Linked DNA regions of Xanthobacter dioxanivorans. The protein of the gene in region 2 binds, or shares a complex with, the protein of the main gene of each other region. Links are inferred from orthologs where the notes say so. Each region holds a gene or a part of one and is shown on either strand. Other genes may lie near its edges. The genes, in order: EZH22_RS19235, dnaN and EZH22_RS05520.

Region 1 (2,958 bases), 2.4 Mb from region 2 along the record:
ATGTTGCGATGCCCGGCGGCGAACCCCACCATCAGCGCGTCGCCGGCCCCGATCCGCCGGAACAGCAGCGCCGTCACCCCGAGAGCGCCAAGGGACAGGGCGAACGCCACCGCGAGGAGCCCCGCCACGAAACCTGGATCGGCGATGAACCACGCCGTCACCCCGTCCATCAGCCCCACCGCGAGCAGGGCCAGCAGCAGCACGTTCAGGCCGTCGAGATGGGCGCGCCACAGGGCGACGCGCCCGGGGGTGGCAAAGGCGCGCAAGGCAAGCCCCGCCGCCGCGGTGCCGCCGAGCACCGCCCCGAGGCGCACCGCCAGCCCCAGCGCGTCGAGCTGGAGGGCGCCGTGGGAGAAATGCGCGACCAGCAGCGGTGCCGAGAGGGGCGTCAGCACCATGGCGCCCACCATCACCGCCAGCACGAGGCGGGGATCAAGCCCCAGCAGCAGCGCGAAGGCGGGGGCGGACATGATCGGCGGGGCGCAGGCCTGCATCAGCAGCGCGAGCGTGACGCCCGAGGGCTCGCCCATGGCCGAAGTGACGGCCCCCAGCGCCAGCGGCAGAGCGAGCATGCTCCATGCGACGGCGAGGAGCGCGACGCCCGTGCGCCGCGCGCTGAACGTGCCGGAAAGGTCGGTGCGCAGGAAGGCGAGGGTGAGCAAGGCCAGGATGGTCGCGACGATGAGCGGCTTCGCCACCGCCGCGAGCGGCGGCAAGGCGAGGCCGATGAAGACGCTCGCCGCCACCGCCGGCGCGCTCCAGCGGCCGAGGGTGGCAAGGGCGCGGGAAAGAAGGAAGAACAAGGACATGGGCGGCGCGGCCGCTTTCCTGGCATGGTTCGAGCGAGAGGACGCTCTAGAACAGTTTCGCGGTTCTTGGAATCGCGAAACTGTTCCAAGTCTTTGGTTTGACGCATTTTCCTTAGCCGAACCGGCGTCGGTTCCGCATGAGGATGCTCTGGCCGCCGGGAGGGGCGGGGAGGAAGGCGCGGCGCGCGTTCGGGCGTCACCGCCGCTTGCGCCGATCCGTGGTCGCGTCGATGAGGATGCCGCGGGAAACTGCGCTGCGCCCGAACTTGGCGCGCAGCTCGTCCATGGCGCTCTCGGCGGCCTTGAGGCGCTGCGTCGTCGTGTCGACGAGGTCCGCCGGATCGGCCTCGGAGATGGGGCCGAGGTCCGAAACCCCGACGCCGATGAGGCGGAACAAGGTGCCGTCTGTTTCCTTTGCCAGCAGATCGTGGGCGACCCCGTGAATCCGTGCGGCGAGACAGGTGGGGGCCTCCAGCGTGCGCGAGCGGGTGCGCAGGCGAAAGTCGGCTGTCTTCAGCTTCAGCGTCACCGACCTGCCGGCGATCCCGGCGCGCTTCAGGCGGTCGCTGACTTCCTCGGCGAGGGCGTAGAGCGTCTGCTCCAGCGGGCGCGGGGCGCCGATGTCCTTGTCAAAGGTGGTCTCGGCGGAGACGCTTTTCGCCTCCCGCTCCGGCTCCACCTTGCGGGCATCGATGCCGAAGGCAAGGCGCGACAGGCGCAGTCCCTCGGCGCCGTAGCGCCGGGCGAGGTCCGCCGGATCGGCGCGCTGGAGGTCGGCAATGTGGTGGAAGCCGTCCCGCGCCAGCTTCGCCCCGAAGGCCGCGCCCACGCCCCAGATGAAGGTGACCGGGCGCGGGGCGAGGAAGGCGGCCGCCTCTTCCTGCCCGAGGACCGAGAAGCCGCGCGGCTTGTCGAGGTCGGAGGCGATCTTGGCCATGAACTTGTTGGCGGCGAGCCCCACCGAGATCGTGATGCCGATGTCCTGCTCCACCCGCCGGGCAAAGCGGGCGAGGGTGCGGGCGGGGCTCGCCCCGTGCAGCGCATCGGTGCCGGAGAGATCGAGGAAGGCCTCGTCGATGGAGAGCGGCTCCACCAGCGGGGTGAGCTGCTGCATGAGCGCGCGCACCTGCCGGCCCACCGTCCTGTACTTCTCCATGTTCGGCTTCACCACCACGGCCTCGGGGCACAGGGCCAGCGCCTTGAACATGGGCATCGCCGAGCGCACCCCATGGATGCGGGCGATGTAGCAGGCGGTGGAGACCACGCCGCGCTTGCCGCCGCCGATGATCAGCGGCACGTCGGCGAGGCTCGGGTCGTCGCGCTTTTCCACTGCGGCGAAGAAGGCATCGCAATCCACGTGCGCGATGGCGAGCCGATGCAGCGCCGGGTGGCGCACGATGCGCGGACCGCCGCAGGCCGGGCAGCGCGCGCCGTGGGGCACGTCGGCGAGGCAGTCGCGGCAGAAGCCGGGGGCGAAGGTCACGGGCGGCGCTCCGTGCACGAGGCGCTACATGGGGCGGCGCACCGTGGCGTCGGGGTCCGCGTGCGGGGCGAGGATATCGTGGGCGCCGGCCACATGCCTGGGGTCGAGCCCCTGCTCGGCGGCGAAGGCGAGCAGCATCGGCTCATCGGAAAGGATGAAGGCGAGGACGCCGGCGCCGAAGTCCCGCCGCGCCGCCGCATCCCGCAGGGTGGCGGGGCTCAGGCCGGTCTCGGAAAGGAATCGCACCAGGCGCTCGCCGTCGGCGGCGATGAAGGCGAGGGCCGAGACCGCCACGTCCTGCGCCGCGTCGCGCTGCGCCTTGAGGCCTCTCGGTTTGTCCTGAATGGGCATTTGCGCTTCCGCAAGGAATGAGCTCTAGCTGTGCTCCCATTCCAGCACGTTCCGGGCTCCCTTAGAAGCCGGCGGGTTCCGGGCCGCCGCCCGAGGAGAAAGCGCGATGGCCAAGACGGTGATGATCGTGGAGGACAACGAGCTCAACATGAAGCTCTTCCATGACCTCCTCGAAGCCCACGGCTACCGCACGGTGGAAACGCGCTCGGGGGTGGAGGCGGTGGATCTTGCCCGCGCCCACCGGCCCGACCTCATCATCATGGACATCCAACTGCCGGAGATTTCCGGCCTCGACGTGACACGCAAGCTGAAGGC
Region 2 (3,097 bases):
CCCTCAACGCCTTGCTGGATGGCGGGCGGCAGGTGGTGGTGGCCGCGGACTGCATGCCCGGCGAGCTCGAGCACCTCGACGAGCGCGTGCGCTCGCGCCTTGCCGGCGGCCTCGTGGTGGAGCTCGGCGCGCTGGAGGAGGACCTGCGCCTGGAGATCCTGAAATCGCGCTACCAGGCACTCACCGAGCAGCACCGCAGCTTCGCCGTGCCCGCACCGGTGCTCGAATTCCTCGCCCGCTGCGTCGGCCAGAGCGGGCGCGACCTCGACGGCGCGCTCAACAAGCTGCTGGCGTTCAACCAGCTCACCGGCGAGCCGGTGACGCTGGAGATGGCGGAGAATGCGGTCAAGGACCTCATCCGCCCCACCGATCCCAAGCGCGTGCGGGTGGACGACATCCTGCGCGTGGTGGCCAAACACTACAACGTCACCCGCGCCGACCTGCTCTCCCAGCGGCGCACCGCGACCGTGGTGAAGCCGCGCCAGATCGCCATGTACCTGGCCAAGACCCTCACCCTGCGCTCGCTGCCGGAGATCGGCCGGCGCTTCGGCGGCCGCGACCACACCACCGTGCTGCACGCGGTGCGCAAGATCGACGGCCTCGTCGCCACCGACCGGGCGCTGGCCGAGGAGATCGAGGTGCTGAAGCGGCTCGTGCTCGAGCCCTGAGCCCGGTTTTCAACCGCGCCGCCCCCCTGCGCGGCGCATGTTGTTTCTAAAATCGCATCCGACCCTTGCCTTGGCGCGGCTTGAACGGCAATGTCTGCGGCCCGGTGCCCGCCCGTGCGGGCGCCCTGCGCGGCAATGCTTGCGTCGCCGCGTGGCTGCCACCCTGGAGCACGTTCCGTCTGGCCGCGACGGCGGTCGGGCGAGCAACGTTCTCCATTCCCGAATGTCGAGGCGGACCCCGGCGGTGCAAAGCATCTGCCCGCGCGGGTCCGGCTCCGAGCGAAGAGTGAACGGGCCAGGACCATGAAGGTCACCGTCGAGCGCGCCGAGCTTCTCAAATCGCTCAGCCACGTGCACCGTGTCGTGGAGCGGCGCAACACCATCCCGATCCTGGCCAACGTGCTGATCAAGGCCGGCAAGAACGGGCTGGAGCTGAAGGCCACCGACCTCGATCTCGAGGTGGTGGAGAGCGTGCCGGCGGAAGTCGGGCAGGCGGGCGCCACCACCGTGCCCGCCCACGTGCTCTACGACATCGTGCGCAAGCTCCCCGAGGGCGCGCAGGTGCAGCTGGAGGCCGGCGGCGAGCGCGGCACGCTCACGGTGCGCGCCTCCCGCGCCCGCTTCTCCCTCCAGACCCTGCCCGAGGCCGATTTCCCGGACCTGGCGGCGGGCGAATTCTCCCACACCTTCAAGGTGAAGGGCGCGGACTTCCGGCGCCTGGTGGACAAGACCCAGTTCGCCATCTCCACCGAGGAGACGCGCTATTACCTCAACGGCATCTACCTGCACGTGACCGACGGCGCCGCCGGCAAGCCCATGCTGCGCGCGGTGGCCACCGACGGCCACCGCCTCGCCCAGGCGGAGCTGGAAGCCCCGGCCGGGGCCCAGGGCCTGCCCGGCGTCATCGTCCCGCGCAAGACCGTGGCCGAGATCCAGAAGCTGCTGGAGGACAAGGAGGCGGAGGTCACCATCTCCCTCTCCACCACCAAGATCCGGGTGCAGGTGGGCGGCATCGTGCTCACCTCCAAGCTCATCGACGGCACCTTCCCCGACTATGGCCGGGTGATCCCGCAGGGCAACGACAAGACCCTCATCGTCGACAAGGACGAGTTCGCCGCCGCGGTGGACCGCGTCTCCACGGTGTCGAGCGAGCGCGGCCGGGCGGTCAAGCTTTCGCTGGCCGACGGCAAGATGACGCTCTCCGTCACCAATCCCGATTCGGGCAGCGCCACCGAGGAGCTGGAGGTGGACTATGCCGCCGAGCCCCTCGATATCGGCTTCAACTCCCGCTATCTGCTGGACATCACCTCGCAGCTCGAAGGCGACACGGCGGAGCTGAAGCTCGCCGATCCCGGCTCGCCGACCCTGGTGCGCGATTCCACCAAGACCGACGCGCTCTACGTGCTCATGCCCATGCGGGTGTGAGGCGTTGCGGGGGCAGGGCGAGGCCGCGCATCCAGAATCCGGCCCGAGCCCGTCCGCCCGCATGCCCCGCGCCGCCATCGTCAAGCTCACCCTCACCGGCTTCCGCTCCTACGCGGCGGCGCAGCTGGGCGCGGGCGACGGGCCGGTGGTGCTCACCGGGCCGAACGGGGCCGGCAAGACCAACATCCTCGAAGCCCTCTCCTTCCTCTCCCCCGGCCGCGGGCTCCGGCGTGCCCAGCTCGGCGACGTGGGCCGCCGGGCATCGGACCCCACCGGCGAGACCGGCCCCGGCGCCGCCTGGGCGGTGTCCGCCCTTGTGGACGGCGCCCTGGGCGAGGCGCGGCTGGGCACCGGCTTCGACCCGGCCCAGGATGGCGGGCAGCGGCGCTGCCGCATCGACGGCGAGCCCGTCCCCTCCGCCAATGCCTTCCTCGACCATCTCAAGGTGCTCTGGCTGACGCCGGAGATGGACGGCCTGTTCCTCGGCCCGCCCGGCGACCGCCGGCGCTATCTCGACCGCCTGGTGCTGGCGGTGGACGGCGCCCACGGCACGCGGGTGAACGGGCTCGAACGCGCCTTGCGCTCGCGCAACCGGCTGCTGGAGGAGAACGGCTCCGCCCGCTTCCTCGACGCGGTGGAGCACGAGGTGGCCGAGCTCGCCGTGGCGGTGGCCGCCGCGCGGCTGGAAACCGTGGGGCGGCTCGGCGCCGAGATCGCCGCCCATCGCGACGAGGCCTCCCCCTTTCCCTTCGCCGAGCTGGCCCTGGACGGGGAGGTGGAGCGGCTCATCGCCGCCTGTCCGGCGCTGGAGGTGGAGGACCGCTACCGCGCCGTCCTGCGCGAGGGCCGCCCGCGCGACAAGGCGGCCGGGCGCACGCTGGCGGGGCCGCACCTCACCGACCTCGCGGTGAGCCACGGCGAGAAGCGCCTGCCGGCTGCGCGCTGCTCCACCGGGGAGCAGAAATCCCTGCTCATCGGACTGACCCTGTCCCATGCGCGCCTGG
Region 3 (3,087 bases), 600 kb from region 2 along the record:
TGCGTGCGGCTGAACGACATGGACATCGTCACCAGCCCGGAATAGCCCGCCTGAAAGCGCCGCGCTCCCGTCGCAATCCCGTACCGATCGGCGCATAGACACGCAGTGCCTGTTCCAAGGAGGCTGCCATGTGGGTCGTCGTCGTCATCGTGCTGAGTGCCCTCGTCAATCCGGAAACGTCCGTCAACCGCGAAAACAGCTATCCCACCGAGGACGCCTGCAAGGCCGCCATCGCCCGGAACATTCCGGCGCGGCTCGATGCCAAGAACAAGGAGGCCTTCGCCCAGGGCTCGCGGCGCTATGTCTGCATGCATGTGCCGGCCGCCGAGGCGCCCAAGGCGGCGCCCGCCGCCACCCCGGCGGCCCCCGCCACCACCAAGCCGCCGCTGCCCGAGGTGCCGAAGGCCAAGTAAGAGCCAAGTCGCCAAGGCCAGATTGCGAGGCCAGGTCGCGAGGCCAGGTCGGGCGTTCGCGACGGGGCTCGACCGCCGCGCAGGCGCGGCCGCGTCATCAACAGGCGTGGCCGGCCCGTCCCGCCAATTCGTCCCCCGCGCCTCGACGCGCGCGCTCGCGATGCTATGTATGGGGGAGGGACGCATCCCCTCACCCCAAGGCTGACCCCAAGGCGGCTTCATGAGCGACGACACGCGCGCGCACCCCGACGACGACGGGCCGGGGCTCGACCTCGGCGGACCGCCGCCGGTGCCGGCCGCGGCGCCCGTCGTCGCGGCCCCGGCTCCGGCCGCCTATCGCGTGCTGGCCCGAAAATACCGGCCGCAGAATTTCACCGACCTCATCGGCCAGGAGGCCATGGTCCGCACCCTGCGGAACGCCTTCTCCTCCGGGCGCATCGCGCAGGCCTACATCCTCACCGGCGTGCGCGGGGTGGGCAAGACCACCACCGCCCGCATCCTCGCCCGCGCGCTCAACTACGAGCCCCAGGAAAACACATCGCCCGGCGGCCCGAGCCTCGACCTGGCGGTGATGGGCAAGCAGTGCCGCGACATCATCGAATCGCGCCATGTGGACGTGATGGAGATGGACGCGGCGTCCAACACCTCCATCAACGACATCCGCGAGATCATCGAGAGCGCCCGCTACCGGCCGGTGATGGCGCGCTACAAGGTCTACATCATCGACGAAGTGCACATGCTCTCCACGGCGGCCTTCAACGGCCTGCTCAAGACGCTGGAGGAGCCGCCGGAGCATGTGAAATTCATCTTCGCCACCACCGAGATCCGCAAGGTTCCGGTCACCGTGCTCTCCCGCTGCCAGCGCTTCGACCTGCGCCGGGTGGAGGCGGGGGTGCTCGCCGCCCATCTCGCCGGCATCTGCGCCAAGGAGGGCGTGACCATCGAGCCGGAGGCCCTCTCCATCGTGGCGCGGGCGGCGGAAGGCTCGGTGCGCGATTCGCTCTCGCTGCTCGACCAGGCCATCGCCCATGGCGGCGGCACCGTCTCGGCGGAAGAGGTGCGGCGCCTGCTCGGCCTCGCCGACAAGGGCCGGGTCATCGATTTGTTCGAGGCGCTGATGAAGGGCGAGATGGCCCGCGCCCTGGCCCAGTTCCGCGACCAGTATGATGCGGGTGCCGACCCGGCGGTGATCCTCACCGACCTCGCCGAATTCACCCACCTCGTCACCCGGCTCAAGATCGTGCCCGACGCCGCCGAGGATGCGGCCCTGGTGGAGGCCGAGCGCGTGCGCGGACTCCAGATGGCGCAGCGCCTGTCCATGCGGGTGCTGGCGCGGGCCTGGCAGATGCTCACCAAGGGCATCGGCGAGGTGCAGCAGGCGCCAAAGCCCGCCCAGGCGGCGGAGATGGCGCTGGTGCGCCTCGCCTACGCCGCCGACCTGCCCACCCCCGACGAGGCGCTGCGCCGGCTGAAGGACCAGCCGGCCGCCGATGCGCCGGCTTCGTCCGCCGCCCCCTCTCCGGCCCCGTCCCCCGCGCCCTCGGGCGGCGGCGGGGGCGCGCGCCTGTCGCTGGCGCCCCGGGCCGTGGCCGAGCCGCGCCCCGCCGCGCGGCCGGCGCCCGTGGTCCTGGCGGAGGCGGGGCCGCGCCTCGCCAGCCTCGCCGACGTGGCGCAGTTCGTCTCCACCAAGCGCGACCTCGCCCTGAAGCACGCCATCGAGACCTCGCTGCGGCCGGTGCACGTGGAGGACGGCCGCATCGAGGTGGCCCTCCTTCCGGGCGCGCCGGCGAGCGTGATCCAGGACCTCTCCCGCAAGCTCTCCGAATGGACCGGCCGGCGCTGGCTGGTCTCCCTCTCCGCGCAGCCGGGCGGCCCCACCCTGGCGGAGGAGAACGAGGCGGTGCGCGCCGAGCGGGAGGAGGGCATCAAGGCCCACCCGCTGGTGGCCGCCGTGCTCGCCCGCTTCCCCGGCGCCGAGGTGGTGGACGTGCGCACCCGCGCCGAGGCTCCCCTCCACGAGGAGGTGCTCGCCCCCTCCGAGGAGGACCTGCTCTCCGGTCCGGGGCTGGACGACGAGCTGGAATACTGATTCGCCACCACGCAGCACGGAGGTTGAAGTCTCATGCGCGACCTGATGGGCATGATGAAGCAGGCCAAGGAGCTCCAGGAGCGCATGCAGCAGATGCAGGCGGAGCTGGAGCAGGTCGAGGTGGAGGGCGCCTCCGGCGGCGGCCTCGTCAGCGTGCGCGTCACCGCCAAGGGCGAGTGCAAGGCGGTGCGCATCGATCCCTCGCTGGCGAAGCCGGAGGAGGTGGAGATCCTGGAGGACCTCCTCGTCGCCGCGCTCGCGGATGCCCGGGTCAAGGCCGAGCGGGTGATGCAGGAGAAGATGCAGTCGCTCACCGGCGGCCTCGCGCTGCCGCCGGGCATGAAGCTGTTCTGACACGACGCCGTTCTGACACGACGTCCCGCCGACACTCGGCCGACACCGCCGATGGTGCCGGGTGTCGGCACCGGTGTCGCCTCCGGTGCCGCCGTTCCTGGGGCGCCCTCCCGCCGGGGGCCGGCGGAGGGGCGGGGGCTCAGGCCGAGCGGCGGAACGCGCCGTCGGCGGTCGCCCCGATCTGGAGATCCTGCGCCAGCTCGGCGAGGGAGGGGCGGGCGATGCGCGCGC

Evidence for each region.
Region 1: the proteins of dnaN (region 2) and EZH22_RS19235 are in contact, whole or in part, in a solved structure (PDB 1OK7), measured with the Escherichia coli proteins. The link is inferred for Xanthobacter dioxanivorans from one-to-one orthologs.
Region 3: the proteins of dnaN (region 2) and EZH22_RS05520 are in contact, whole or in part, in a cryo-EM structure (PDB 8GIZ), measured with the Escherichia coli proteins. The link is inferred for Xanthobacter dioxanivorans from one-to-one orthologs.

Annotation. Positions count from the first base shown.
Region 1 is NZ_CP063362.1:4,125,028-4,127,985, forward strand. Bases 150-2,958 are described here. They hold EZH22_RS19235 (DNA polymerase IV), read right to left. Parts: upstream 2,293-2,958; coding sequence 1,006-2,292; downstream 150-1,005. Other genes in these bases: EZH22_RS19230 (Na+-dependent transporter), read right to left, coding at 150-809; EZH22_RS19240 (DUF3572 domain-containing protein), read right to left, coding at 2,317-2,643; EZH22_RS19245 (response regulator), read left to right, coding at 2,750-2,958. In the rest of the region: more of EZH22_RS19230, read right to left, coding at 1-149. UniProt on the Escherichia coli protein: Poorly processive, error-prone DNA polymerase involved in translesion repair and untargeted mutagenesis. Copies undamaged DNA at stalled replication forks, which arise in vivo from mismatched or misaligned primer ends.
Region 2 is NZ_CP063362.1:1,751,889-1,754,985, reverse strand. What follows is about bases 85-3,032. They hold dnaN (DNA polymerase III subunit beta), read left to right. Parts: upstream 85-971; coding sequence 972-2,093; downstream 2,094-3,032. Other genes in these bases: recF (DNA replication/repair protein RecF), read left to right, coding at 2,155-3,032; dnaA (chromosomal replication initiator protein DnaA), read left to right, coding at 85-668. Outside these bases: more of dnaA, read left to right, coding at 1-84; more of recF, read left to right, coding at 3,033-3,097. UniProt on the Escherichia coli protein: Confers DNA tethering and processivity to DNA polymerases and other proteins. Acts as a clamp, forming a ring around DNA (a reaction catalyzed by the clamp-loading complex) which diffuses in an ATP-independent manner freely and bidirectionally along dsDNA.
Region 3 is NZ_CP063362.1:1,155,582-1,158,668, reverse strand. What follows is about bases 130-3,067. They hold EZH22_RS05520 (DNA polymerase III subunit gamma/tau), read left to right. Parts: upstream 130-633; coding sequence 634-2,502; downstream 2,503-3,067. Other genes in these bases: EZH22_RS05510 (GNAT family N-acetyltransferase), read right to left, coding at 2,996-3,067; EZH22_RS05515 (YbaB/EbfC family nucleoid-associated protein), read left to right, coding at 2,536-2,856; EZH22_RS05525 (hypothetical protein), read left to right, coding at 130-413. Outside these bases: EZH22_RS32345 (hypothetical protein), read left to right, coding at 1-45; more of EZH22_RS05525, read left to right, coding at 129-129; more of EZH22_RS05510, read right to left, coding at 3,068-3,087. UniProt on the Escherichia coli protein: Part of the beta sliding clamp loading complex, which hydrolyzes ATP to load the beta clamp onto primed DNA to form the DNA replication pre-initiation complex.